DNA from 3 places in the Saccharococcus thermophilus genome. Region 2 is predicted to be linked to each of the others. Evidence: predicted binding sites of a transcription regulator. Region 2 holds the regulator's gene; each other region holds the start of a gene.
The links. The regulator CtsR, encoded in region 2, represses protease genes until heat stress. The targets are predictions, from matches to a motif close to ATGGTCAATAAAGGTCAAACA.
Positions count from the first base shown of each region.

Region 1: a site for CtsR is predicted at 2,508-2,528, ahead of BDD39_RS12875 (ATP-dependent Clp protease ATP-binding subunit). Genes of this name have one in related genera too.
Region 3: a site for CtsR is predicted at 4,249-4,269, ahead of clpB (ATP-dependent chaperone ClpB). Genes of this name have one in related genera too.

Region 1 is NZ_JAASRS010000001.1:2,472,891-2,483,096, forward strand. It holds gene BDD39_RS12860 (FixH family protein) at 214-585, opposite strand; gene BDD39_RS12865 (IS256 family transposase) at 733-1,902, shown strand; partial or broken gene BDD39_RS12870 (FixH family protein) at 2,058-2,378, opposite strand; gene BDD39_RS12875 (ATP-dependent Clp protease ATP-binding subunit) at 2,591-4,771, shown strand; gene BDD39_RS12880 (hypothetical protein) at 5,479-6,024, shown strand; partial or broken gene BDD39_RS12885 (zinc-binding dehydrogenase) at 6,085-6,528, opposite strand; gene helD (RNA polymerase recycling motor HelD) at 6,729-9,068, shown strand; gene BDD39_RS12895 (GNAT family N-acetyltransferase) at 9,428-9,664, opposite strand; gene BDD39_RS16785 (YjcZ family sporulation protein) at 10,089-10,193, opposite strand.
Region 2 is NZ_JAASRS010000001.1:137,048-147,253, reverse strand. It holds rRNA gene BDD39_RS00880 (23S ribosomal RNA) at 1-2,648, shown strand, start outside; rRNA gene rrf (5S ribosomal RNA) at 3,006-3,122, shown strand; gene BDD39_RS00870 (CtsR family transcriptional regulator) at 3,384-3,845, shown strand; gene mcsA (protein-arginine kinase activator protein McsA) at 3,860-4,408, shown strand; gene mcsB (protein-arginine kinase McsB) at 4,413-5,492, shown strand; gene clpC (ATP-dependent protease ATP-binding subunit ClpC) at 5,499-7,931, shown strand; gene radA (DNA repair protein RadA) at 8,013-9,386, shown strand; gene BDD39_RS00845 (PIN/TRAM domain-containing protein) at 9,498-10,206, shown strand, end outside.
Region 3 is NZ_JAASRS010000001.1:2,601,934-2,612,139, reverse strand. It holds gene BDD39_RS13565 (carbamoyl phosphate synthase large subunit) at 1-2,863, shown strand, start outside; gene argF (ornithine carbamoyltransferase) at 2,860-3,798, shown strand; gene BDD39_RS13555 (YjzC family protein) at 3,917-4,096, shown strand; gene clpB (ATP-dependent chaperone ClpB) at 4,282-6,876, shown strand; gene BDD39_RS13545 (YjzD family protein) at 6,925-7,113, opposite strand; gene BDD39_RS13540 (alpha/beta hydrolase family protein) at 7,255-7,986, shown strand; gene BDD39_RS13535 (hypothetical protein) at 8,067-8,315, opposite strand; gene BDD39_RS13530 (beta-ketoacyl-ACP synthase III) at 8,480-9,412, shown strand; gene fabF (beta-ketoacyl-ACP synthase II) at 9,446-10,206, shown strand, end outside.

The sequences.
Region 1 (10,206 bases), 2.3 Mb from region 2:
ATCTTTTTTGCCGAGAAGACCTCCACCTCTAAGCGGAGCGTAGGTGGGGGATGAATCGGCATTTTTTGTTTTTTTAGTAATCTTAATAGTTGAAAAACGTTCTTCTTCTGTCATAAATGAACGGAGGGGGTTCTTGGGACCTTTGAGCAACTACGGCCAGAGGGAACAAGAATCCCCCACTTCAACCGGCATGAGCCGGTAAGTGGGGGGAGTTCAATGCACCGTAATTTGCTCTACTTGATGTTCGTGAAGTTGTTCCGTTTCCACATGAGTTTTTACAGAATATGTCCCTTTTTCTTGAAACGAAGTTACTGCTTCGTATTGGCCCGCTTGTTTTTCGCTTGCCTCGATAAACTCGTGTTTGCCGTTTCCTTGCCAAACTTCAAAATGAACTTTCGCTTTTGTCAGCGGCTTGCCGTCATGAGTAATATGTGCCACTAAATGTGCCTCTTTATTTACGGAAAATTGTTTTTCATGAAGCATGATCATGACATCGGCATGATGGTGTTCATCGCCGTGATGTTCCTCTGCATGATTTTGCGGCTGATCGCTCGGCGTGCCAACAACGATATCTTTTTTCGGCATATTATGCATATTTCGTGCTGTCACGTGGCTAATGACGGAATAGATGATGTATAAAAGTTTGTGTAAAGCATTTTGCTAGAACAAAAGAAAAAAGGTAGGGTATTCTCTGATTGGACCAAAAATCTTAGAGAAAGGAGTACCCTACCTATGTCTAAAAGAAGTATACCGAATGTCGACTGGGCAAATCAACTGGAAAGTGTCATTCGTCAGTTTGTGAAGGAAAAATTAGAGCTGATTATGCGGGAAGAAATCAAACATTTCCTCGAAATCGAACAGGCTGGAACGCCGAATATGAGAAACGGCTACTATCAGCGAAATCTAGATACGCAATATGGCCGGATTGAGGGTCTTTTGGTTCCAAGAGACCGAAACGGGGAATTTCAAACACAGTTGTTTGCCCCTTATCAACGCCACACCGACTGGCTGGAGGAAGCCATCATTAGGATGTATCAAAGTGGCATGAGTACACGGGAAATTGGCAAGTTTATCGAACGAATTCTAGGAAATGCTTATTCTCCAGCGACGATCAGCCGTATTACCGATGTCGTGAAAGAAGACATCGAGAAATGGCACCATCGTCCACTATCCAAACGTTATTCTGTCTTATATTTGGACGGCTTGTACGTGAAACTTCGCCGCGATACGGTAGAGAAAGAAGTCATTTATGTGGTGTTAGGAGTGAATGAAGAAGGGTATCGAGAAATTCTGGATTTCTTCGTGGGAGGACAAGAAAGCGCCTATGGATGGCAGGAAATTCTTCAACACCTCTACCAAAGAGGCGTCAAGGAAGTGCTTCTTGGCGTCTTCGATGGCCTTCCGGGGCTGGAGGAAGCCTTTAAGGCGGTGTATCCGAAAGCCGATGTGCAGCGCTGTGTCGTGCACAAAGTCCGCAACACCCTCAGCCGTGTTCGGAAAAAAGACCAATTCGAAGTGGCCGAGGATCTCAAGCTGATTTATCGCGCGCCGAATAAGGAGATGGCGTTACAAATGTTTCAACAGTTTGAGTCGAAATGGTCCAGCAAATATCCAAGAGAAGTTCAATCTTGGGCCAATGAGTTGGATGTCCTCCTTACATTTATGGATTATCCAAGCAGTATTCGAAGTGTGATTTACACGACGAATGTCATCGAACGAACGATCAAAGAGATTCGGAAACGTCTAAAGCCGATGAACAGTTTGAGCAGTTTAGAAGCCGCGGAAAAAGTCGTGTATTTGACCATCCAAGATTTTAATGAGAAATGGGCAGGGCGAAAGTTAAGAGGATTTGCCGAAGCGCAGGAAGCCCTTCAACGAATGTTTGAAGAACGTTATTGTTAACCAAATATTGTAAATAAACAAAATAAGGGGATTCTCCCTTTCCACACAAGAGACTGAATATTCAGTCTCCTGTGTGGAGAAAATCAGTCCCCTATCAATTCAAATCCATTTCAGAGAAACCCTACCCCATTTACATTACACAAAATTCTTGACGGTACCACGGAATACGTCCCAGGCTCGGTAAACGTTTTTTTCACAGAATATTTGCCATCTCCATCATTTTTGGCGGTTAACATCTCATGCTGTTCACTGCCATGCTTCCATACTTCAAATTTCACTTCATCCGCGTCATTCACTTTTTCCCCGCCGTATGTCACAATACAAGAAAGCGTCGTGTCCTTATTTAATTCAACATGATTCGGTGTTTGAAGTTGAACTTCAAGTATTGCCGGTTTTTCCTCTTGCTTTTGCTGGCCGCAGGCGGCAAATAAAAGTAATATTAACATCAATGACAAAAACAGCGAAAGCTTTTTCATTTTTTTACTTCCCCTTTGCTCTATTTTCTAGACTTAACTATACCATAACTTTTTCTTATCCGTACATTATTCACTATTCCTTCAAAAACATTTCACGGTTACAACAAATTTTTTGTAAAAAAACACTTGAAAGTCAAAAAAGGTCAAAGTATAATAAAGTCAGAAAGTCAAAGTTAGTCAAAGTCAATTGACGAAAAAGGAGGTTATGCCTCATGCTTTGCCAAGTATGCCATCAAAACGAAGCTACGGTATTTGTCAATTTGCAATTCAATCATGAGAAAAAGCAATTGCATCTTTGCCACGAATGTTATGAAAAACAAAAACAAGAGCTGACTATTCCGATCAATTTCGGTTTCGATAATTTCTCGCCGTTCCCATTTGATGATTTCTTTATGAACGGATTTTCGCCAATTTCGGAAATGGATACGCCATCAGCAAATATGGCACAACCATCCAAACCATCCAAATGGAACAGAAACGGTAAAAGAGGCGGCGGTTTCTTGGACCAATTCGGCCGCAACTTAACGCAGCTTGCAAAAGCCGGCTTGATCGACCCGGTCATCGGACGCGATAAAGAAATTGAACGCGTCATCGAAATTTTAAACCGCCGCAATAAAAACAACCCGGTATTAATCGGGGAACCTGGTGTCGGAAAAACGGCGATTGTCGAAGGGCTTGCCTTAAAAATCGCGGAAGGACAAGTTCCGGAAAAACTATTAAATAAAGAAGTATATTTGCTGGATGTCGCCTCTCTTGTCGCCAATACAGGCATTCGCGGGCAATTTGAAGAACGCATGAAACGTCTCATTTCTGAATTGCAGCGCCGGAAAAACGTCATTCTGTTTATCGACGAAATTCATTTGCTCGTCGGCGCTGGTTCGGCGGAAGGTTCCATGGACGCCGGCAACATTTTAAAACCGGCCCTTGCCCGCGGCGAATTGCAAGTCGTCGGCGCTACCACATTAAAAGAATATCGACAAATTGAAAAAGACGCCGCGCTTGAACGCCGTTTCCAACCGGTCATCGTCCATGAACCGACGGTCGAAGAAGCGATTACGATTTTGAAAGGCATTCAGCCGAAATATGAACAATTCCATCACGTCAAATATACGGATGAAGCGATTGAAGCGTGCGTTAAATTGTCGCATCGCTACATTCAAGACCGCTTCTTGCCGGACAAGGCGATCGACTTGCTAGACGAAGCCGGCTCTAAAGCGAACTTGCGCATCGGCCCGACAGATGAAAAACAAATTCAAGAGCGCCTTGCGCAAATCGCCAAAGAAAAAGCAAAAGCAGTAGAAGAAGAAAATTTCGAACTGGCAGCGAAATTGCGCAGCGAAGAGTTGAAACTGGAAAAACAATTACAAAATGGCGTAAACCAAGAACGCCCAGTCGTCGATGTTGCCGACATTCAACGTATCATCGAAGAGAAAACAGGTATTCCTGTCGGCAAACTGCAAGCCGATGAAAAAGAAAAAATGAAACATCTCGAAGAAAATCTCGCGAAAAAAGTAATCGGCCAAGAAGAAGCAGTGAAAAAAGTCGCAAAAGCAATCCGCCGCAGCCGCGCGGGATTAAAAGCAAAACACCGCCCGATCGGTTCGTTCTTATTCGTCGGTCCGACTGGCGTCGGAAAAACAGAGCTGGCGAAAACGTTGGCAGAAGAGCTATTCGGCTCGAAAGACGCAATGATTCGCCTCGACATGAGCGAATACATGGAAAAACATTCGGTATCGAAATTAATCGGTTCGCCTCCTGGCTATGTCGGTCACGAAGAAGCCGGCCAACTTACAGAAAAAGTGCGCCGCAATCCATACAGCATTATCTTGCTTGACGAGATTGAAAAAGCGCACCCGGATGTTCAGCACATCTTCCTGCAAATTTTAGAAGACGGCCGTCTCACTGACAGCCAAGGGCGTACGGTAAGCTTTAAAGATACAGTTATTATCGCAACAAGCAACGCCGGCGTGACGGACAAAAAAATTACGGTCGGATTTGAAAAACAAGGCCCAACACATACAAGCGTTCTTGAGTCGTTAAACGCCTACTTCAAGCCAGAGTTTCTCAACCGTTTCGATGCGATTATCGAATTCAAATCTCTGAAAAAAGAACATATGCTGCAAATTGTTGATCTCATGCTTAACGAGGTAAAAACAGCAATGCACGAACAGCACATCGACCTTGACGTTTCGCAAGCGGCAAAAGAAAAATTAGCGGAACTCGGCTACCATCCAGCATTCGGCGCTCGTCCGCTCCGCCGCGTCATCCAAGAACACGTCGAAGACAAAATCGCCGATGTGCTGCTGGACGAAAACGACCAAGTCAAAGCGATTCGCATCGATATCGAAAACAATGCGATTGTCGCCAAACCTCTGCATAAACAAACCGCCTAATCCCTTAATGGGAAAGGCGGTTCTTTTTTGCCTATTATCATGTGCAAGAAAGATTATTTAGCTAATAGCATATGTTTTAATAAAGAAGGATTGAATTTATGAAGCAGCAAAATTGGGGCGTTGGAGGATTAGTATTGTTGGCTGCATGTTTCTTGGTGGAGGATTGGGAGCTTGGTTAGGAAGCCCCCAAACCGGGTGGCTCATAGGAATGGGTGTTGGATTTCTTGGGATGGCTTTAACGAGACTGATGGGCAAATAATAAAGTAAAACACGGTTCTGCTTCCTTAGATGAAGCAATATGCATGAAGTAATTAATCCACTTACATACTAGCCCTGTAACATGTAATAATTATACTCATACAAAGTCACTCTCTAACAAGAAGTGACTCTTTTTTATTTGTAGTTACTTGTTCACGCAACCATTCTTATCAGCAATAAAAAGCTTTAGATTCTATAGGCTTTTTTGATGCAACATGATGGCTATTATATTTAATTCGGAATTAAAATGTTTTTGTCTCGTTTCGCTATCGAACGTCGAAGCACCAATAGTGGAACAATACATAAGCTCGTTTGCTGTGCAGATTTGTTTTTCCTTCAGGGGTAAAAAGGAAAAATACTTTACTGATGTGAGCAAAGGAAACACGCATAAAACAGGAAAGATGGTTAAACAATAGTAACGCTCAACAAAGATATCAGGAGGTGATGGAATGAAAACATGGTCTAAGTTTTTAATCTGTATATGTCTGCTATTTACGTTTCATTTACCTGTTCAGGCGCATAATATTGCCATTCCAAAACAGGCAGTAAATATCAAGCGCGCCGCAAACTTAAAGAATTTAGTAAGCGGCTCAACATTCATTGCTTATGGCTGGTTCGATACTTCTTTTCAGAAGCAGCCGTTAAATAAGTCTGTACAAGGTGGGAAGCTCGTTAATTTTGTACAACGCCTTCATGTCGACAAATATTTAAAGGGAACCGGCGACAAAATCATCAACGTGTTATCAACCGGTATTGAACCCCTTCCTGATCCTTTACATCCTCTCAACAGAGTTTATCCAGGACCGATGGCTGAGGGTCGATATGTTTGCTTTCTAAAACCTGTTAAAGGAACAGAATTGTATACCATTGTCGGGGGATGGCAAGGAGTCTACCCTGTTTACGAAGGAAAAACCATTTCCTTGAAAGAAGAAGGTTTTCCAGAGTTAAATCAATTAACGCTTAGACAATTCGAAGCAAAAATCAAATCCTACTAAATACTGTACACAGAAAAGAGTGTGTCCCAAAAGCAGTCACTTTTGGGACACACTCTTTGATTAAAATTTAGTGATTACGTTAAACCCTTTCGTATTATATTGTGACATATTTTCAAATACAGCGTTTACATCTTCCAATTTGATTTCACGCTCCACCAAGCGCTTCGGATTCAACCGTCCGGAAGAAATCAAGCTCATTAGGCCGCGATAGTCAGGATGAGGATTGCCGATGCTTCCTACAAACTCAATTTCAGATGCCGTAATCAGGTCAACAGGGAGGGATACAAAACCTCCTTCTTCTGATGTGGTTAAACCTACTTGAACATGTCTTCCTCCTTTTCTTAAGGACAGAACCGAATTAAGAACGGTATCCTTGATGCCTAAAGCATCCAGTCCGACATGTGCGCCTCCTTTTGTGATTTCTTTAATTGCTTCGACAACATTTTCTTTTCTGGCATTGGCGACCGCAACGGCGCCTTCCTGCTTTGCGATTTCAAGTTTTTGATGAGAAGTAAATTTGCAACAAGTACGATCCATCATAGCGGCTGTAGTGTTAAATACATTGATAAAATAGAGAAACTATGATAAATTAATATTGAAACACATTTTATCCATATATAAAAATAATATCCCGATTATAATTGTACAACATAATTCTCCTTCAGTCAACCCCAATTTTTTATTTTTTTAAAGGAGTGATTGAAATGACAGAACTTCGGCAGGAGCAAGAACGATTGGACAGCATAATGGAGATTATTACGGAGCAAATCCGCATGCTGGAAGACGAAACCTTCCGGCGTCGGAAAGAAGTGATTGATATCCGCAAACACTTTTGGGATGACGTCAAGGTTAATATAGATACTTTCGACGATTTTCTTGAAACGATCATCAGCTTGAGACAACAGGCTCAGGCCCTATCCGTAAGCCAAAGCACCCACAGACAAGCATTCAAGAGGTTGTCCACGCTGCGCCGCATGCAGGAGGTGCCTTATTTCGGCCGAATCGATTTCACTGAAGAAGGGGCTTCCGTTGCTGAACGAATCTATATCGGCATCTCCACGCTCACGGATACAAGCGGAGAGAACATCCTTATCTACGACTGGCGGGCGCCGATCTCGAGTATCTACTACGATTACCCTCCCGGTCCGGCCGAATATGCTACGCCCGGAGGCGTAATCCGTGGCATGCTGGAGAAAAAATGGCAATATATCATCCGCGGCGGTGTTATCAAATCGATGTTCGATACCAGTCTCACCATTGGAGATGAGATTTTAAAACAGGTGCTTGGCAGAGCCACAGACAAACATATGCACAACATCGTGGCCACCATTCAACAGGAACAAAACCGGATCATCCGGCATGATCGCGGGCGGATGCTCATTGTGCAAGGCCCCGCTGGCAGCGGCAAGACGTCTGCTGCCCTGCAGCGGATCGCTTACTTGCTCTACAAGTATCGGGACAGTCTGAGAGCCGATCAAATCATTCTATTTTCACCTAATTCGATGTTTAATAGCTACGTATCCAATGTGTTGCCTGAACTTGGCGAAGAGAATATGCATCAGGTCACATTCCAGGAATACTTGGAGCATCGGCTGAGCAAAGAATTTCAAGTCGAGGGTCCATACGAACAATTGGAATATGTGCTGACTGCAGCGGATAACCCTTCATACCGGACTAGGATTGCGAGCATTCGATTCAAGGCATCGACACGTTTTTTCGAGGCGATCAAAACATACTGGAAGTCGCTGGAATCCTCTGGCATGCTATTCAAAGATATTCTATTTAGAGGAAAACCGATCGTCACCGCCCAACAAATCGCGGAAAGGTTTTATAGCAGCGACACCTCGCTCCGCTTTCACAACAGACTTGAAAAGCTGACGGATTGGCTAAACAAGCAAATCGATGAAGCTGAAAAACTTGAACGGACCAAGCCATGGGTGCAGGAAGAAATCGAGCTGCTTAGCAACGAGGATTACTATAAGGCTTATACCCATTTACGGAAAAAACGCCGCTTCAAAGGAGAATCGTTAAACAATTATGAGAACGAGATCGAAGCGCTAGGCCAATTGATCGTCCGCCAAAAGTTGAAGCCGTTGCGTAAACGGATCCGGTCGCTCCGTTTCATCGACTTTAAGGGAATATACAAACAGCTTTTCGCCGATCCAACGCGGATCAAACTGTGGATGGAGGGGGAAACACCTGAGGAGTGGGAGGATATTTGCCGATTGACTGTGAAAATGCTAGACGAAGGCAAACTGTTTTATGAAGATGCAACTCCGTTTTTATTTTTGAAAGATCTGATTCAAAGCTTTCAGAAGAACGTCTCGATCAAACACGTGCTTGTAGACGAAGCGCAAGATTATTCTCCGTTTCAATTCGAGTATTTGAAATGTTTGTTTCCCTCGGCAAGGATGACCGTGCTCGGCGACTTTAACCAGTCGATCTTTGCCCATGCCAGCGAAACGACGGGTTTTCACACACTTACCAGCTTATACGGGCCTGATGAAACGGATGTGATCACCTTGACCCGCAGCTACAGATCCACAAGACAGATCGTCGAATTTACGCGCGGACTCGTGCCCGGTGGCGAACGGATTACTGCTTTTGAACGCGACGGCGATAGGCCTGTGCTGACGAGAGTGTCCGATCAAGCCGAACTGCACCGCTGCATTGCTTCCAAAGTCTCAGAATTGCGGAATCGGGGGTATAATACGATCGCGATTATATGCAAATCTGCCGCGGAAAGTACCGCCGCATACGAAGCACTGAGCAACGTCGAAGAAATTAAGCTCGTGAAGAGCGGATCTACCGAATATGTACAAGGTGTTGTCGTCATACCGGCGTATTTGGCCAAGGGAATCGAATTCGACGCCGTCATCATTTATAACGCATCGGCGCAAGTATATGGCGATGAGAGCCTGCGCAGATTGTTCTACACCGCCTGCACCCGGGCTATGCATTACTTGCAGCTTTACAGTGTAGGCGAACCGAGCCCCTTTTTGCGCAATGTTGAGCCGGGGAGTTTACTTCTGATCCAGAGTTAATACGGTACTGGTCTGGAGTCTTAAATGTATCACTGTAATTAAAGCTTGTGGGAAGCCCAATGACTTAGCAAGCCTTAAAAGCTATGCTTTTTACTTGGCTTCCCCAAGCCGTCCGAAGAGCGCAGACCCTTTACGCGCCTAACAAGCAAAAATGATAATGGGGTGAGACAAAGGAAGGAGCGTCCTTGGGAAGGAGGTAAAAAAATAAAACGCATTTTTGGCCTGTTGCATTTTTTTAAATGCAACGGCCTAAAAATGCGCCAGAACAAACTTTTTCAATCTTCTAAGCAGGCTTTTCTCCTCTTGTGTTAGAGGTAACTTGGAACTTTTTGAAATTGACATTTATATTGTCCTCCCAATTAAGCTAACGGTTTCTCCATATCTAACATTGATTTAAAGCCTAGACTTTCATATAATTTTCTCGCTCTAGAACTAGACCATAATCTAGCTCGCTTTGCCTTATTATCTTTTAACCATGAACAAACTTCATCTACCAGTTGATAAGCTAACCCGTTACCTCTATGTTGCGGTAGAGTATAAACGGCTATTATCCAACCAAAAGGAGTTTGCTCTTCACTTAAAGGAAAGAGATTCATGGTTTCACCCCCTTACTCTCTAATATCATATTCAGTACATTCCGATTCTAAAAAGCGGTTTGTACTTTAGCTATTGGCTATCGTGTAACCGCCAAGTAGAAATGAACACTTTCTTACCCAAAAATGCTGAATAAGACTGAACACTTTTTTCCAGTAGAGACGTGCACTTTATTTGGAAAGGCGGGCATGATAGATAGGTCCTTTTTAGTTGCTAAAGCAAGTAGGCGAACAGCGCTAAGCACTGTTCGCCTGAAGTGGCGGTCATGATAAGCTCTTTTGCCTGCAAAACCATATAACTTTGCCCCTTTGCATAGAATCATGACCGCAGAGGCTCCATGTCAAGTAACGTGACGGATGAGTTAATATTCAATCAAACGCATACTCTTATTTGCCATTTGGTACATTTTTTAATTGCCAAAAACAATTAGTAAACTCCATAGCCGCCAAAACAAGAACATCCTACAATGATAAGTAGAACGAATAAAACAACGACTAGAGCAAAAGCGTTATTTCTGTATCCATCACTCATAATTAACACCACC
Region 2 (10,206 bases):
TTGCCTCTTGGGGTTGTAGGACCACTCATATGGGAGTGACAAAGGAACGGGGTAGACGAAGCGGTCTGGAAAGGCCCGCCAGAGAAGGTGACAGCCCTGTAGTCGAAACTTCGTTCCCTCCCGAGTGGCTCCTGAGTACGGCGGGACACGGGGAATCCCGTCGGAAGCTGGGAGGACCATCTCCCAAGGCTAAATACTCCCTAGTGACCGATAGTGAACCAGTACCGTGAGGGAAAGGTGAAAAGCACCCCGGAAGGGGAGTGAAAGAGAACCTGAAACCGTGTGCCTACAAGTAGTCAGAGCCCGTTGATGGGTGATGGCGTGCCTTTTGTAGAATGAACCGGCGAGTTACGATGACGTGCGAGGTTAAGTCGAAGAGACGGAGCCGCAGCGAAAGCGAGTCTGAATAGGGCGTTCAGTACGTCGTCGTAGACCCGAAACCAGGTGATCTACCCATGTCCAGGGTGAAGGTAGGGTAACACCTACTGGAGGCCCGAACCCACGCACGTTGAAAAGTGCGGGGATGAGGTGTGGGTAGGGGTGAAATGCCAATCGAACTTGGAGATAGCTGGTTCTCCCCGAAATAGCTTTAGGGCTAGCCTCAAGGGAAGAGTCTTGGAGGTAGAGCACTGATTGAGCTAGGGGCCCTCATCGGGTTACCGAACTCAGTCAAACTCCGAATGCCAATGACTTATCCTTGGGAGTCAGACTACGAGTGATAAGATCCGTGGTCGAGAGGGAAACAGCCCAGATCACCAGCTAAGGTCCCTAAGTGCACGTTAAGTGGAAAAGGATGTGGAGTTGCCCAGACAACCAGGATGTTGGCTTAGAAGCAGCCATCATTTAAAGAGTGCGTAATAGCTCACTGGTCGAGTGACTCTGCGCCGAAAATGTACCGGGGCTAAACGTGCCACCGAAGCTGTGGGATGACCTTCGGTCATCGGTAGGGGAGCGTTCTAAGGGCGTCGAAGCGAGACCGGAAGGACTCGTGGAGCGCTTAGAAGTGAGAATGCCGGTATGAGTAGCGAAAACAGAGGTGAGAATCCTCTGCACCGAAAGCCTAAGGGTTCCTGAGGAAGGTTCGTCCGCTCAGGGTTAGTCGGGACCTAAGCCGAGGCCGAAAGGCGTAGGTGATGGGCAACAGGTAGAGATTCCTGTACCACCTCCTCACCGTTTGAGCGATGGGGGGACGCAGGAAGGTAGGGCGAGCAGGCTGCTGGAATAGCCTGTCCAAGCGGTTAGGCTGCCAGATAGGCAAATCCGTCTGGCGCAAAGGCGGAGCCGTGATGGCGAAGGGACCATCGGTCCCGAAGTCCCCGATCCTACACTGCCAAGAAAAGCCTCTAGCGAGGTGAGAGGTGCCCGTACCGCAAACCGACACAGGTAGGCGAGGAGAGAATCCTAAGGTGCGCGGGAGAACTCTCGTTAAGGAACTCGGCAAAATGACCCCGTAACTTCGGGAGAAGGGGTGCTCTCTTGGGTGAATAGCCCGAGGGAGCCGCAGTGAAAAGGCCCAAGCGACTGTTTATCAAAAACACAGGTCTCTGCGAAGCCGAAAGGCGAAGTATAGGGGCTGACACCTGCCCGGTGCTGGAAGGTTAAGGGGAGCGCTTAGCGCAAGCGAAGGTGCGAACCGAAGCCCCAGTAAACGGCGGCCGTAACTATAACGGTCCTAAGGTAGCGAAATTCCTTGTCGGGTAAGTTCCGACCCGCACGAAAGGTGTAACGACTTGGGCACTGTCTCAACGAGAGACCCGGTGAAATTATACTACCTGTGAAGATGCAGGTTACCCGCGACAGGACGGAAAGACCCCGTGGAGCTTTACTGCAGCCTGATATGGAATTTTGGTATCGCTTGTACAGGATAGGTGGGAGCCTGGGAAGCCGGAGCGCCAGCTTCGGTGGAGGCGCCGGTGGGATACCACCCTGGCGGTATTGAAATTCTAACCCGCACCCCTGATCGGGGTGGGAGACAGTGTCAGGTGGGCAGTTTGACTGGGGCGGTCGCCTCCCAAAAGGTAACGGAGGCGCCCAAAGGTTCCCTCAGAATGGTTGGAAATCATTCGTAGAGTGCAAAGGCACAAGGGAGCTTGACTGCGAGACGGACAGGTCGAGCAGGGACGAAAGTCGGGCTTAGTGATCCGGTGGTTCCGTATGGAAGGGCCATCGCTCAACGGATAAAAGCTACCCCGGGGATAACAGGCTGATCTCCCCCAAGAGTCCACATCGACGGGGAGGTTTGGCACCTCGATGTCGGCTCATCGCATCCTGGGGCTGTAGTCGGTCCCAAGGGTTGGGCTGTTCGCCCATTAAAGCGGTACGCGAGCTGGGTTCAGAACGTCGTGAGACAGTTCGGTCCCTATCCGTCGCGGGCGCAGGAAATTTGAGAGGAGCTGTCCTTAGTACGAGAGGACCGGGATGGACGCACCGCTGGTGTACCAGTTGTCCCGCCAGGGGCACCGCTGGGTAGCTATGTGCGGAAGGGATAAGCGCTGAAAGCATCTAAGCGTGAAGCCCCCCTCAAGATGAGATTTCCCATCGCGTCAAGCGAGTAAGATCCCTCGAAGATGACGAGGTCGATAGGTCCGAGGTGGAAGCGTGGCGACACGTGCAGCTGACGGATACTAATCGATCGAGGACTTAACCAAGAAAAGCGCACGAAAAGCGGAGGCGACTGCTTAGCCCCGATGGGCGCTGGAAGACCTGCGAGGAGGCTGTCGCCGCCACAGCAGGTCTGAAGCGACCCAAGGGGCTAGGAGCCGGAGCTAGACACCACGAAAAGCGGAGGACGCCCGCCTATCGGCGACACGCGCTGGAGGGCCCGTGAGGAGGCTGTTGCCGCCGCAACGGGACCGAAGCGTCGCGAGCCGATGGCGTCCGGAGCTAGACAGCAAAGGCGCCCGGCTTCTTCCAAACAGACGGTTATCTAGTTTTGAAGGAATGAACTCCTTCTTGACAACATCGATTAGATGGATATAATAATACATGTCCAATTGAAATACTTGCCTAGTGACTATAGCGGAGAGGAAACACCCGTTCCCATCCCGAACACGGAAGTTAAGCTCTCCAGCGCCGATGGTAGTTGGGGCCAGCGCCCCTGCAAGAGTAGGTCGTCGCTAGGCAGGGTGAAGAAGCATGTCTTTCTTATGAAGGGCATGCTTCTTTTTTTGCCTTACTTTTGTTTATTCTTCTTTTCCTTGACCTTAAAAATAATGTTGATGTTTCATTTTTCGCAAAAAAGGATATCCTATGACTAAAAAAAGGATATCCTAATGACCAGTCATTTTTATCGGCAACTCTTGCATTTTTTTGTAATACACTATATAGTAGAATTAAGGTCAAATATAGTCAAAGTCAACTTTGATTGTTAAGGAGGAGGTAGAGTGCCAAACATTTCAGACATTATCGAGCAATATCTAAAACAAGTATTAAATATGAGTGACAAAGACATTGTCGAGATTAAACGTAGTGAAATTGCCAGTAAATTTCAGTGCGTTCCGTCACAAATTAATTACGTGATCAATACCAGGTTTACACTCGAGAGAGGGTATATTGTCGAGAGCAAACGCGGAGGCGGCGGCTATATCCGCATTATGAAAGTGAAAGCCAAAAGCGAGGCGCAATTAATTGATCAATTGCTCGAATTAGTCGGACATCGTCTCAGCCAATCCAATGCGGAAGACATTATTGAGCGCCTTATCGAGGAAAAAGTCATTTCTAAGCGGGAAGCAAAGATCATGTTAAGCGTGATGGATCGCTCTGTTTTATATATTGATTTGCCGCAGCGCGATGAATTGCGGGCTCGCATGCTCAAAGCGATGCTGACATCGCTGAAATACAAATAGTGGAGGGGACCATGTTGATATGCCAAGAGTGTAAACAAAGACCGGCGACGATGCATTTTACAAAGATTATTAACGGCGAAAAAACCGAATTTCATCTTTGTGAACAATGCGCGAAAGAGCATGGAGATATGTTTATGTTTTACGAAAACGATGACTTTTCGTTAAACAATTTATTGGCCGGATTGCTTAATTTCCAAACGCCGATGAAGGAAATGACCGCCAATACGTTCCCAAACTCAGATATTTTACAGTGTGAAACATGTAAAATGACCTATCATCAATTCACCCAAATCGGGCGTTTTGGTTGCTCCGATTGTTATCGGACATTTGCGCGATATTTGCCCCCAATATTAAAAAGGCTTCATAGCGGAAATTCGACCCATTACGGAAAAATACCGAAACGAAAAGGTGGAGTACTTCACCTGCGCAAACAACTCTCCATTCTAAAACAAAAGCTACAGGAACTTGTAGCGAGAGAAGAGTTTGAAAAAGCGGCAGAAGTCCGCGACCAAATTCGCTCCTTGGAATATCAGCTGCGTCAACGCGGAGAGGAGGAAATGTAGCTGTATGTCATTTGAAAAGTTTTTTAATACAGCCGTTAGTTCTTGGATGAGCCAGGAAGGTCCTGATTCTGACATCGTATTAAGCAGCCGCATCCGCTTGGCAAGAAACCTTGTTGATTTCCGCTTTCCAACCGTGTTTAGCAGCGAAGAGGCACAGCAAATCGTTTCCTTGTTTGAACAAACATTTGCCTATCGTTCTTACCATCCAGTCGGCCGTTTTGAACTGCTGAAAATGTCCGAGCTTCAGCCGATCGAAAAAAGGGTATTGGTAGAAAAGCACTTAATTAGCCCGCTTTTGGCGGAAGATTCTCCATTCGGGGCCTGTCTGCTTTCCGAAAATGAAGAAGTAAGCATTATGATTAACGAAGAAGACCATATTCGCATTCAATGCTTATTCCCAGGATTGCAATTAACGGAAGCATTGGAAGCAGCGAACGAACTGGACGATTGGATTGAAGAACATGTGAATTATGCGTTTGATGAAAAACTCGGCTATTTAACAAGCTGTCCAACTAACGTTGGAACAGGGATGCGCGCTTCTGTGATGATGCATCTTCCGGCGCTCGTTTTAACACAGCAAATGAATCGTATTATTCCGGCTATTAATCAATTAGGATTGGTAGTACGAGGGACATATGGAGAAGGGAGCGAAGCTTTAGGAAATATATTTCAAATATCAAACCAAATTACATTAGGAAAATCAGAAGAAGATATTGTCGAAGATTTAAAAAGCATCGTTCAACAATTAATCGCTCAAGAAAGAATGGCAAGGGAGGCATTAGTCAAAACTTTAAACATACAATTAGAAGACAGAGTATTCCGTTCGTATGGAATATTGGCCAACTGCCGGATGATTGAATCGAAAGAAGCAGCACAATGTTTGTCCGACGTGCGCTTAGGGATTGATTTAGGATATATTAAAAATATTTCACGCAATATTTTAAATGAGTTAATGATTTTGACACAGCCTGGATTTTTGCAACAGTATGCTGGCGGCGTATTAAGACCGGAGGAGAGAGACGTCCGGCGGGCTGCGTTGATACGGGAACGCCTAAAAATGGAAGAGAAAAAACATGGAGGGTGATGAATAATGATGTTTGGCAGATTTACAGAACGGGCGCAAAAAGTATTAGCATTAGCCCAAGAAGAAGCGATCCGCCTTGGCCATAATAACATTGGCACGGAGCATATCTTATTGGGTCTCATCCGCGAAGGGGAAGGAATCGCAGCGAAAGCATTGATGGCGTTGGGCCTTGGCCCGGAGAAAATTCAAAAAGAAGTGGAATCATTGATTGGCCGCGGACAAGAAGTTTCCCATACGATTCACTATACACCGCGGGCGAAAAAAGTGATTGAATTGTCAATGGATGAAGCGAGAAAACTTGGTCATTCCTATGTGGGCACGGAACATATTTTACTTGGCCTTATTCGCGAAGGCGAAGGGGTTGCGGCCCGTGTACTTAACAACTTGGGAGTCAGCCTGAATAAAGCGCGCCAGCAAGTATTGCAGCTGCTTGGAAGCAGCGAATCGGTTTCGAGTCATTCCGGCGGTGCTTCCCACGTAAGTACACCGACTTTAGATAGTTTAGCGCGTGATTTAACGGCGATTGCCCGCGAAGGACGGTTGGACCCTGTCATTGGCAGAAGCAAAGAAATTCAGCGCGTAATTGAAGTGTTGAGCCGGCGCACAAAAAATAATCCGGTGCTAATCGGGGAGCCTGGCGTTGGGAAAACGGCGATTGCTGAAGGGCTTGCGCAGCAAATTGTTAATAATGAAGTGCCGGAAACGCTCCGCGATAAGCGGGTGATGACGCTGGATATGGGGACGGTTGTGGCCGGAACGAAATATCGGGGCGAATTTGAAGATCGTTTGAAAAAAGTGATGGATGAAATTCGTCAGGCCGGCAATATCATTCTTTTCATCGACGAGCTTCACACCTTGATTGGTGCCGGAGGGGCGGAAGGTGCGATTGACGCCTCGAACATTTTAAAACCGGCGCTTGCCCGTGGCGAGTTACAATGTATTGGTGCGACAACGTTGGATGAGTACCGTAAATATATCGAAAAGGACGCAGCACTAGAGCGTCGCTTCCAGCCAATTTATGTTGATGAGCCGACGGTGGAAGAATCGATTCAAATTTTAAAAGGGTTGCGTGACCGTTATGAAGCCCATCACCGCGTTTCTATTTCCGATGAAGCGATCGTTCAAGCTGTCAAATTATCCGACCGGTATATTACGGATCGTTTCCTCCCGGATAAAGCGATTGACTTAATTGATGAGGCTTGCTCGAAAGTCCGTCTTCGTTCCTTTACCGCACCGCCAAAATTGAAAGAGCTGGAACAAAAACTGGAAGAAGTGCGCAAAGAAAAAGATGCGGCAGTACAAAGCCAAGAATTTGAAAAAGCGGCTTCCTTGCGTGATATGGAACAACGGCTGCGTGAAGAACTAGAAGAGACAAAACGGGCATGGAAAGAAAAACAAGGTCAGGAAAATTCAGAGGTAACGGTTGAAGACATTGCCATGGTCGTATCAAGCTGGACAGGAATTCCAGTTGCAAAATTGGCGCAAACCGAAACCGAACGTTTGCTGAAACTAGAAGAAATTTTACATTCGCGTGTCGTTGGGCAAGACGAGGCCGTCAAAGCCGTAGCGAAAGCGGTGCGCCGTGCGCGCGCTGGATTAAAAGATCCGAAACGCCCGATTGGTTCATTTGTTTTCCTCGGACCGACAGGGGTCGGAAAAACGGAGCTGGCAAGGGCACTTGCCGAAGCAATGTTCGGCGACGAAGACGCCCTTATCCGCATCGATATGTCGGAATACATGGAGAAACACTCGACATCCCGTTTAATCGGATCGCCTCCTGGTTATGTTGGATATGAAGAAGGAGGTCAGCTGACAGAAAAAGTGCGCCGCAAGCCATATTCTGTCGTGCTTCTAGACGAAATGGAAAAAGCCCATCCGGACGTCTTTAACATTTTGCTTCAAGTGTTAGAAGATGGTCGTTTAACCGATTCGAAAGGAAGAACGGTGGATTTCCGCAATACGATTATCATTATGACGTCAAACGTCGGCGCGGACGCGCTAAAACGAAACAAATACGTCGGCTTTAACGTCCAAGATGAAGATCAGAAATACAAAGACATGAAAGGAAAAGTCATGGACGAGTTAAAGAGAGCGTTCCGTCCGGAGTTTTTAAACCGTATTGATGAAATTATCGTCTTCCATTCGCTTGAAAAACAACATTTAAAACAAATTGTCAAACTGATGGCGGAAACATTAGTAAAACGCTTAAAAGAGCAAGATATTGATTTAGAGCTGACGGATGCGGCGATTGAAAAAATTGCTGCGGAAGGATATGACCCAGAGTATGGTGCTCGGCCATTGCGCCGCGCGCTACAAAAACATATCGAAGACCGTTTGTCAGAAGAGCTGTTAAAAGGAACGATTGCAAAAGGGCAAAAAGTCGTTGTTGATGTCAAAGACGGGGAATTTGTTGTATTATCAGAACAAGCGGTAATGTAATCTGAGTTTTTACGAAAGGTATGCGGCAGCTCCATTGCCCATACCTTTTTGTTTCAATGTGAAAAAGAGAGGGTTTTTTCGATGGGGAAAAAGAAAACAAAATTCGTTTGTCAAGAATGCGGTTACGAATCAGCAAAATGGCTTGGGAGATGCCCGGGATGCAATACTTGGAATTCCATGGTCGAGGAAATCGAGCGGGTAAAGCCATCAACAAGAGGCGTGTTTGTCCATTCTGCGCCTGACGCCTTGGCTAAACCTGTGCCGATTACTACGGTAACGACCACACAGGAACCGCGTATGCAAACGAATATGTCGGAATTTAACCGTGTGTTAGGCGGAGGGATTGTGAAAGGGTCGCTCGTGTTAATTGGCGGGGATCCTGGTATTGGAAAATCCACACTTCTTTTACAGGTTTCTGCGCAGCTTGCTGCGATGCAACATAAAGTATTATATATTTCCGGCGAAGAATCGATTAAGCAAATGAAGCTTCGCGCCGACCGTCTCCATGTCGCCTCTGATCAATTATATGTGTTAGCGGAGGCAGATTTGGAATATATTGTAGAAGCAATAGACCATATTCATCCTGCGTGTGTAATCATTGATTCCATTCAAACGGTGTATCGCGCCGATATTACATCCGCTCCGGGAAGCGTGGCACAGGTGCGTGAATGCACGGCAGAATTAATGAAAATCGCGAAAACGAAAGGAATTGCCATTTTTATCGTCGGACATGTGACGAAAGAGGGGGCCATTGCCGGTCCAAGAATTTTAGAACATATGGTTGATACCGTTCTTTATTTCGAAGGAGAACGTCACCATACGTATCGGATTTTGCGGGCGGTGAAAAACCGTTTCGGCTCGACGAACGAAATCGGCATTTTCGAAATGAGGGATGTAGGGCTTGCCGAAGTTGAAAACCCTTCGGAAGTGTTTTTAGAAGAACGTTCCCGCGGTGCAGCAGGTTCAACCGTTGTCGCGGCGATGGAAGGAACTCGCCCTGTATTAGTCGAAATTCAAGCGTTAGTATCTCCAACGAGCTTTGGCAATCCACGGCGGATGGCGACAGGAATCGATCATAACCGTGTTTCTTTATTAATGGCCGTATTGGAAAAAAGGGTCGGTCTTCTTTTACAAAATCAGGACGCTTACTTGAAAGTAGCGGGGGGCGTGAAACTCGATGAACCAGCGATCGATTTGGCGATTGCTGTCAGCATTGCCTCCAGCTTTCGCGACCAGCCGACAAATCCGTCTGATGTAATTATCGGCGAGGTCGGTTTGACCGGAGAAGTGCGACGAGTGTCCCGCATTGAGCAGCGCGTGCAAGAGGCAGTCAAATTAGGATTTTCCCGTATTATTATTCCAAAAAATAATTTAATGGGCTGGAATCCTCCGAAACATATTACAGTCATCGGGGTATCCCATGTTTCGGAAGCGTTGGAGTATACGTTGCAGTAAAATCGTTACAAGCCTATGTCAAATGTTTTAAAAAACATTAAAAACTATGCTATCATTGGTTTCAAACATTGGAAACTGTTTATAATGGTAATAGGGAGGTGAAGTTCACACATGGTAAAACGGATCGTACAGTTATTTTTTCTTGTTGTCGGAGGAACATTAGGTGCGGTTTTTTTGCCTGATTTATTGCGGCTTATGCATATAAAAGATGCTCCGCTTTTAAATAATTCCTATACATTAGCAATATTAGGGGCAATTATTTTCTTTATGATGACATTTTGGCTAGTCGATTATGTTGTCGATATGATCCGCTGGGTCGAAGAAACGCTCGTCAAAGCGCCTGTTGCCGATTTGCTGTTTGGTAGTTTAGGGCTTATTTTTGGTCTTATTATCGCATTTTTAGTTGTCATGCCGCTGCAATCGTTTCACATTCAAGTCGTCAATACGGTGCTGCCAATCTTTTTAACGATTTTGCTCGGTTATTTAGGGTTCCGCGTTGGTTTTAACAAACGGCATGAATTAATGAACTTATTTTCGCTTTCTAATCGAATGGCGAAGAAAAAAAGCGGAGAAGGAGAAGCGGAGCCGCCAAGGGGTGGTTCGGTTAAAATTTTAGATACAAGCGTCATTATTGATGGTCGGATTGCAGACATTTGCCAAACCGGTTTTTTAGAAGGACCGATTGTCATTCCGCGCTTTGTGCTGGAAGAATTACAGCATATTGCCGACTCTTCAGATGTGTTGAAACGCAACCGTGGTCGCCGCGGACTGGACATTTTGAACCGCATCCAAAAAGAATTAGATATAAAAGTAGAAATTT
Region 3 (10,206 bases), 2.5 Mb from region 2:
GACGTTCGGCGGACAGACGGGATTAAACTTAGCGTTTCAGCTTCATGAAGCAGGAATTTTAGAAAAATATGGGGTGAAGCTGCTCGGAACGCCGATTGAAGCGATTAAAAGAGGGGAAGACCGCGAAGCGTTTCGCTCCTTGATGTATGAATTAGGCGAACCTGTTCCGGAAAGCGAAATTATAACCAATATCGACGAAGCGGTCGCATTTGCCGAAAAAATCGGATTTCCGATCATTATTCGTCCTGCGTACACGCTCGGCGGAACTGGCGGCGGCATTGCCGAAAATATGGAGCAATTTGTGGCGCTCGTTGAAAAAGGGCTGGCGGAAAGTCCGATTACGCAATGTTTGATTGAGCGGAGCGTCTCCGGGTTTAAAGAAATCGAATATGAAGTGATGCGTGATCATACCGATACGTGCATTACTGTCTGCAATATGGAAAATGTCGATCCTGTCGGCATCCATACGGGAGATTCGATCGTCGTCGCCCCATCGCAGACGCTGACGGACGAGGAATATCAAATGCTTCGCTCCGCGGCGATTAAAATTATTTCCGCGCTTGGCATTATTGGAGGCTGTAACATTCAATTTGCCCTCGACCCGTTCAGCAAGCGCTATTACTTGATTGAAGTCAATCCGCGCGTCAGCCGTTCCTCGGCGCTTGCTTCCAAGGCGACCGGATACCCGATCGCCCGCATTGCCGCCAAATTGGCCGTCGGCTATACGTTGGCGGAGCTGTTGAACCCGGTAACAAAAACGACATACGCCAGCTTTGAACCAGCGCTCGATTACGTCGTCGTAAAATTTCCGCGCCTGCCGTTTGACAAATTTCCGCTTGCGGACCGCCAGCTCGGCACGCAGATGAAAGCGACCGGAGAAGTGATGGCGATCGACCGCAACATGGAACGCGCATTTCAAAAAGCGGTTTATTCGCTAGAAGGCAAAAATAACGGCCTGTATTTGCCGGAGCTTGCCGAAAAAACAGAGGCGGAACTGAAACAGCTGCTTGTAAACAGGGATGACCGCCGTTTCTTTGCCATCTTGGAGCTGTTCCGACGCGGGGAAACGATCGATGCCGTCTATGCGCTAACGAAAATCGACCGCTTCTTTTTGCATTCGTTTTATCAGCTCATCGAATTGGAAAAGAAAGCGAAAGAGACAAATCTTGACGAAATTGACGAAGCGACGTTCCGCCTTTTGAAGGAAAAAGGCTTTGCGGATGCGTTTTTAGCGGAAGCGTGGGGCGTGAAGGAGCAAGACGTGAGGGAAAAGCGAAAACAGCTCGGCATCCTTCCAGCCTATAAAATGGTTGATACGTGTGCCGCCGAATTTCGTTCGGAAACGGATTATTATTATTCCACTTATTTCGGCGAGGACGAACGGAAAAAAAGCGATAGGGAAAAGGTGCTGATTATTGGCGCCGGACCGATTCGCATCGGCCAAGGAATCGAGTTTGACTACAGCTCTGTCCACAGCGTCTATGCGCTTCAAGAAGAAGGATATGAAACGGTGCTAATGAACAACAATCCGGAAACGGTCAGCACCGATTTTGCGGTGGCGGACCGGCTTTATTTCGAACCACTGACGCTAGAAGACGTGTTAAACGTCATTGAAGCGGAACAAATCAATAAAGTGATCGTTCAATTTGGCGGACAGACGGCCATCAATTTGGTGAAAGGGTTGGAGGAAGCCAATGTCTCGCTTCTTGGCGTTACGTACGATGTCATTGACCAGTTGGAAGATCGTGACCGTTTTTATCAGCTGTTAGAAGAACTCGACATTCCGCACGTGCCGGGGATGATGGCCAATAACGAAACAGAGCTGCTTGCCAATGCGGAAAAAATTGGCTATCCGATCCTGCTTCGTCCTTCCTATGTTATTGGCGGCAGAGGAATGTTTATTGTCAAAGACGAACAGCAGTTAGCAACGCTGTTAGCGCAAGGGATGATTGCGTATCCGTTGCTGATTGATGCGTATTTAGATGGAAAAGAAGCGGAAGTCGATGTGGTGACCGATGGTAATGATATTTTGCTGCCAACTATTATAGAACATGTCGAAAAAGCAGGGGTGCATTCCGGAGACAGCTATGCATGGCTGCCGGCCCAAACGCTGACAAAAGAAGAGCAGAACAACATGATCACTTATGCGGCAAAAATCGCGAAAAAGCTGCAATTTAAAGGGATTATGAACATCCAATATGTCATTGCCAACGGGCAAGTCTATGTTCTCGAAGTCAATCCGCGCGCAAGCCGGACCGTACCGATTGTCAGCAAGGCAACGGGGATTCCGCTCGCGCAAATTGCGACAAAATTATTGCTTGGGAAATGTTTAAACGATGTTGTTGGCGAAAAACAGCGGCGTTTGGCGAACTTGCCGTATATCGTTTTGAAGTATCCGGTATTTTCAACATATAAATTACCAGGGGTTGACCCTCTTGTCGGTCCGGAAATGAAATCGACCGGTGAAGGAATCAGCATTGCAGCGACAAAAGAGGAAGCAGCGGCAAAAGCTTTTTATTCGTATTTAGTGAAAAAGCGCGAGGCGCGAGAAATTTATGTAAATGGACAAATAGACGAACCATTGCTTGAGCAGATAAAAGGAAAACAATTAACCATTGTTTCTGACGTGCCGTTTTCCGAATGGGTAAAACGAAAAGAAGCACTGGCGTTTTTCGATTTGCAAAAAGATGAAACAAGTTTTGAACATCGAACGATTGCGTTGTCCCGCCAAATCATGGTGTTTACTGAAAAAGAAACATTTGCTCTCTTTTTGCAAGCGATCGGCGTGAATTCGTTTACGGTTTCGTCGATTCAAGAGTGGCTTGAAAAGAAAAAACAAATGGAGAAAGCGGTGATCATATGAACAAAGTCGTTTCCCTAAAAGGAAAAGATTTTTTAACATTGATGGATATTTCGACAGAAGATATTCATTATTTACTGACGCTTGCAGCGCAATTAAAAGAAAAGCAGCTTGTCGGACAATCTTATACTCCGCTTGTCGGAAAAACGTTGGCGATGATTTTTGAAAAGCCATCGACGCGCACGAGAGTATCGTTTGAAGTCGGCATGATTCAGCTTGGCGGAAGCGCGCTTTATTTAAACAGCAATGATTTGCAGCTCGGACGCGGCGAAACGATCGCCGACACTGCAAGAGTGCTGTCACAATATGTGGATGCGATTATGATTCGTACGTTTGCCCATAGTAAAATAGAGGAGCTCGCTCAATACGCGACGATTCCGGTGATTAACGGATTGACAGACGATGATCATCCGTGCCAGGCGCTTGCCGACTTATTGACGATTTATGAAGTAAAGAAGATGTTCAAAGGATTGAAACTTGCTTATGTCGGCGACGGAAACAATGTCGCTCACGCGCTGATGATAGCCGCTGCCAAAGTCGGCATGGACTGCACCATCGCTTGTCCGTCTGGCTATGAACCGAAAGAAGAGTATGTGAATGCGGCCGTGCAAATTGGAAAACAAAGCGGGGCAACCATCGCGGTGACACACGATCCAATCGAAGCCGTTGCCGATGCCGACGTTATTTATACGGACGTATGGACGAGCATGGGGCAGGAACAAGAAAGCGAGCAGCGTCTTACTGTTTTCCAGCCGTTTCAGGTAAATGATGAATTATTGAAACATGCGAAACCGGATTATATGTTTTTGCATTGCCTGCCGGCCCATCGCGGGGAAGAAGTGGCCGCGGATGTGATTGACGGGCCGAATTCATACGTATTTCAGCAGGCGGGCAATCGCCTCCATGTACAAAAAGCGATTTTAGTTTCTTTATTATAAAGAAACAGCACCGGGAATATACTCGGTGTTTTTTATGTCACCATTATTTGCCTGGTTATGAATAAACGAGGAAGAGGGAATGATAAAAATGCACTCTGAATAAAGGGGGAATACGACAATGGGTCAACCACGCCATTTTAAACCAGGCGATAAAGCGCCAAACAACGGAGTATACATCGAAATTGGCGAAACAGGAGATAATGTCAAAAATCCGAAAAAGGTCAAGCTCAACGCAGGAGATGCGTTTCCAGAAACATCGAATCAAAATCGTCATTGGACATATGCGCGAAAACCGTAACGGCGATAAGCCAAGAAAGCTACTGGCTGCCAAACGTGAAAAGGATATAAAATGGGGGGGAAGATGGATTTTATGCCCTCCACAAAGCCATTCCGGTCAAGGAGTGGCTTTCTATTTGAAAAAACAAGGAGGCATTCGCTATAATATACATAAAGGTCAAAAAAGGTCAAAAAGGAGGGAAGTAGGTGAATATTCAAAAATTTACTGAAAAAGTGCAAGAGGCATTGATGACGGCCCAGTCGACCGCTGTGAAACACCATCATCAGCAACTTGATGTCGAACATTTGCTGCTGGCCTTATTGCAGCAAGAAGAAGGGCTTGCCAAAAGAATATTCACACTGTTGCGTGTTCATATAGACGCATTCACTCATGAACTGCAAGTGTTGTTAAAGAAAAAGCCAGAAGTGATAGGAGCAGGTGCGGAAAACGTTTATTTGTCTTCGCGGCTGCAGCGGGTGTTGACGAATGCGGAAAAAGAAGCGAAAGAGATGCAAGACGAATATATTTCCGTCGAACATTTGCTTCTTGCCATGGCGTCAGAAACGGGGGATATCGGCGAGCTTTTTCGCCGTTACGGCATTCAACGCTCTTCATTATGGAAAGTATTGATGGAAATAAGGGGGAATCAGCGCGTGACAAGTCCAACGCCGGAAGCTACATACGAAGCGTTAAAAAAATATGGGCGTGATTTAGTCGCGGAAGTGAAAGCGGGAAAAATCGACCCAGTAATCGGCCGCGACAGCGAAATTTGCCGCGTTATTCGCATTTTATCGCGGAAAACGAAAAACAACCCGGTATTAATCGGTGAGCCCGGGGTTGGAAAAACGGCGATTGTTGAAGGTTTAGCGCAGCGCATTGTCCGCAAAGACGTTCCCGAAGGATTAAAGGACAAAACGATTTTTGCGCTGGATATGAGCTCGCTTGTCGCGGGCGCGAAATTCCGCGGCGAATTTGAAGAGCGTTTAAAAGCGGTGTTAAACGAAATAAAGAAAAGCGAAGGACGGATTATTTTATTTATTGATGAATTGCATACGATTGTCGGCGCCGGCAGGGCGGAAGGCGCGATGGATGCGGGCAATATGCTGAAGCCGATGCTGGCGCGCGGGGAGCTGCACTGCATCGGTGCGACGACATTGGATGAATACCGGCAATATATTGAAAAAGATCCAGCGCTTGAACGCCGCTTCCAGCAAGTGCTTGTCGAAGAGCCGAGCGTGGAAGATACGATTTCGATTTTGCGCGGCTTAAAAGAGCGGTTTGAGGTCCATCATGGCGTAAAAATTCATGACCGTGCCCTCGTTGCCGCCGCGACATTGGCGGACCGCTACATTTCCGACCGCTTTTTGCCGGATAAAGCGATTGATTTAGTCGATGAGGCGTGTGCGACGATTCGTACGGAAATGGACTCGATGCCGTCGGAGTTGGATGAAGTGATGCGCCGCGTTATGCAGCTCGAAATCGAAGAAGCGGCGCTGCGAAAAGAAACGGATGAGGCGAGCAAAGAACGTCTTGAAGCGCTCACGAAGGAACTTGCGGATTTACGGGAAAAAGCAAACAGCATGAAAGCGCAATGGCAGCAAGAAAAAGAAGCGATTGGGCGTGTGCGCGACGTGCGCGAGGCGCTGGAAAAAGCCAAACGTGAGTTAGAAGAAGCAGAAAATGAATATGATTTGAACAAAGCGGCGGAACTCCGGCATGGCCGCATCCCGCAACTCGAGAAGCAATTAAAGCAATTAGAACAAGAAATGAACGAAAATAATGAAGGAAGACTGCTTCGCGAGGAAGTAACGGAAGAGGAAATCGCTGAAATCGTTTCGCGCTGGACGGGAATTCCGCTGACAAGGCTTGTCGAAGGAGAACGGGAAAAGCTGCTGCGTTTGCATGAGCTGTTGCATGAACGGGTCATCGGCCAGGACGAAGCGGTGGAACTGGTGGCCGATGCGGTGCTGCGGGCGCGTGCCGGCATTAAAGACCCAAACCGCCCGATCGGTTCGTTTATCTTTTTAGGGCCGACCGGCGTCGGAAAGACAGAATTGGCGAAAACATTGGCACAAGCATTATTTGACAGCGAAGAACAAATGATTCGCATCGATATGTCGGAGTATATGGAAAAACATGCCGTTTCCCGTTTAATCGGCGCTCCTCCAGGCTATGTCGGCTATGAAGAAGGCGGGCAGCTGACCGAAGCGGTGCGGCGCAAACCGTATTCCGTTATCTTATTAGACGAAATCGAAAAAGCGCATCCAGAAGTGTTCAATATTTTGCTGCAAATGCTCGATGACGGGCGGATCACCGATTCGCAAGGACGCACCGTTGACTTTAAAAACACGGTCGTGATTATGACGTCCAATATCGGCTCCCATTTGCTGTTAGAAGGGGTGACAGAAGGCGGAGAAATTAAAGAGGAAACGCGCGAACAAGTTTTGCAGCAGCTGCGCGCCCATTTCCGCCCAGAATTTTTAAACCGCATCGATGATATTGTTTTGTTTAAGCCGCTGACGATGAACGAAATAAAAGGAATTGTCACGAAATTTGCCAACGAATTATCCAAACGTCTCAGCGACCGCCATATTTCGCTTTCTTTGACGGATAAGGCAAAAGAATATATCGCCGAATCTGGATTTGACCCGGTCTATGGAGCGCGGCCATTGAAACGGTTTATGCAAAAGCAAATTGAAACCCCGCTCGCAAAAGAAATCATCGCCGGACGGGTGAAAGATTACAGTACGGTAGTGGTCGATTACGAAAACGGGCAAATTGTGATAAAAACGCAATCATAGCACAAGGCTGTCCTCGTTTTGGACAGCCTTGTTGTATGATGCAAGTGATTAATGATGGTGATGTTCTACCGGCTCATCCGGAATCAGGCTGGCGACAATAAAGATGAGAACGGTCACAATGACGCCCAACAATGCTCCGGTAGAAAAATTATAGGTGATTCCCTGCATGGACCCCATCACATAGGTAGCCATCTGCACTAATAGAAACGTCCAGAAAAACGTCCAAAACAGCCGCATCTTCTTTCCTCCCATCATTTCAAATTCCTTTTCTTATCTTACCACAACTTGATCACTTAGGCATATACCCATACGTTTTTTTATGTACCGCATATGGTATACTGTACAATTATGCAGCGTAAAACAAGGGTGAATATCGATATGACGGTTCAACAACGGTTTTTTCAGCTCGATGACCAATGGTGCATTCTGCATCTGCCGGAACGCCCGAATGGATTTGCTCTCTTTATTATTGGTGATACGAACCATTTTGTTAACGAACATACAAGTTTTTGGATCGAGCATCAAGGCCGCCGCTATCTTCTTGATCAGATGCTCGAATATGGTTACACGGTATTTTACTCTCATCTGTATGGCCGGCATTGGGGAAGTCCAAAAGCGGTGCGTCTGGCGAAGCAACTGATTTACTATGTATTGAAAAGTGAAATTTTAAACAATCGCATTTACATTCTTGCCGAAGGAATGGGAGCGCTCGTAGCTTTGCAGCTTCTTGAAGCGATGCCGAAACAAATCCGTGCGGTTGTGATGCTGACCCCTTGTCTCGATTTGCGCGCCCAGCTCGAATATGAGAAGGAAAATCAATTTTTTTATAAACGCATGGTAAAGGAGATTGCGCATGCCTACGACATAGAAGAAACAAACGTCGAAAAAGCGGTTCCTTCGCTGCTTCTCATCCCGCACCAAGTTCCGGTTAAAATATGGCAATTATCAGGAGTGACCCATTATCCATCGTCGCTTCATTGCCGCAAGTATGAGCAATGGATGAAAGCGACGAACGATCATGTTCTTGTTGTTTATTACTTGCCGGAAAAGAAGTACCAATTGGTACAGGCAATTGCTCAATTTTTTCATAAATATAACGAACTTCCATAAATTCCTCTATCTTCGCCAGAAGCGATAGAGGAATTATTTTAATAGATAAAAAAATAAAAGGCGCTTGCAGGCGGCGCCTTTTATTTTTTTAGCATGTCAACAATGGAAGTAATTTTTTTCATTAATGGCTTTAATTGATCAAACGAGGCGACGAGCGTATCGATATTTTGGAAAAGCTGCATAAAATCAGGACCTTGCTGTGAAGGAGCATCATGTTGCATAGATGGGCTATCGTTTGACTGGCGGGACGGTGGAAAGGAACCGAACATTAAGCGGGAAAAACGGTCTAGCGGTTTGTCCTGCTGCTTTTGCTCTTCGTGATCTGCCATCGTACTGCCCTCCCTTTTCGTTTTCCTTATTAACACTGTATGGCGGAGGCAGAGAAAGTGACTAGACAAATTACCATGTTTTTATTGCGCGCTTTTCATTTTTTCGATAAAATTAGTACCAAGTAATAATAATTGGTTATATAATTCTAAAGGAGATGTTCGGCGTGGGAGCAGGTATTATTGGAATCGGTCGGTATGTGCCGGAAAAAGTGCTAACCAACTTCGATTTAGAGAAAATGATGGATACGTCCGATGAATGGATTCGGACGCGAACGGGGATTGAAGAACGGAGAATTGCTGCAGACGACATGGACACTTCCGATATGGCCTATTTGGCGGCGAAAAAGGCATTGGAAGACGCAGGAATTGCTCCGCAAGACCTTGATTTAATTTTAGTAGCGACAGTAACTCCTGACAGAGCGTTTCCATCTGTCGCCTGCATGCTGCAGGAACGGCTTGGAGCCGTAAAAGCGGCGGCATTGGATATTAGCGCGGCGTGTGCTGGTTTTATTTATGGCATGGTCACTGCAAGCCAATTTATTGACAATGGAACGTATCGTTATATATTGATAGTTGGGGCAGAAAAACTATCCAAAATCATGGATTGGACCGATCGCAATACAGCAGTGTTATTTGGCGATGGTGCCGGAGCGGTCGTCATGGGACCTGTTTCGCAAGGCCGCGGAATTTTGTCATTTGAACTAGGAGCCGATGGAACAGGAGGAAAACATTTATATAAAGACGAATATATCGTGATGAACGGCAGGGAAGTATTTAAATTTGCCGTTCGGCAAATGGGGGAATCATGCATTAACGTTTTAGAAAAAGCAGGCCTATCGAAAAACGATGTCGATTTTCTTGTTCCGCATCAGGCGAACATTCGCATTGTTGAAGCAGCAAGACAACGCCTTGAACTGCCGGAAGAGAAAATGTCGACAACGATCCGCAAATACGGCAATACATCGGCCGCCTCGATTCCGATTTCGCTTGTGGAAGAGTTGGAAGCAGGGAAAATCAAAGAAGATGATCTTATTATTATGGTTGGATTTGGTGGAGGACTGACGTGGGGCGCAATTGCCTTGCGTTGGGGCCGATAATAGTTCAAGGATGAAAAAGGAGAGAACGAAACGATGGAAAAAAGACGAGTCGTTGTTACAGGTCTTGGGGCAGTAACCCCGCTTGGAAACGATGTGGAAACAACATGGAAAAACATCGTGGCCGGCCAGTCCGGAATCGGAATTGTTACCCGCGTCAATCCCGATGATTTTCCAGCGAAAGTAGCAGCGGAAGTAAAAGATTTTGATCCGGAAAGCTTTATAGACCGCCGCGAAGCGCGGAAAATGGACCGCTTTACGCAATATGCAGTCGCCGCTTCGTTAATGGCGGTAAAAGACGCAAAGCTCGAAATTACGGAAGAAAACGCGGCGAGAGTCGGCGTTTGGATCGGCTCAGGAATCGGCGGCATGGAAACGTTTGAGCAGCAGTTTGAAATTTTCCAAAAGCGCGGTTACCGCCGGGTCAGCCCGTTTTTTGTGCCGATGATGATCCCAGATATGGCAGCGGGGCAAGTATCTATTATTTTAGGTGCAAAAGGCATCAATTCTTGCACGGTCACCGCTTGCGCGACAGGAGCCAATTCGATCGGCGACGCGTTTAAAGTGATTCAGCGCGGCGATGCCGATGTGATGATTACCGGTGGTACGGAAGCGCCAATTACGAAAATGGCGTTTGCCGGATTTTGCGCCAACACTGCTTTATCGACGAATCCGGACCCGAAAACGGCAAGCCGCCCGTTTGATAAAAACCGGGATGGGTTTGTCATGGGCGAAGGCGCCGGCATTCTCGTATTAGAAGAACTAGAGCATGCGTTGCGCCGCGGCGCAACGATTTA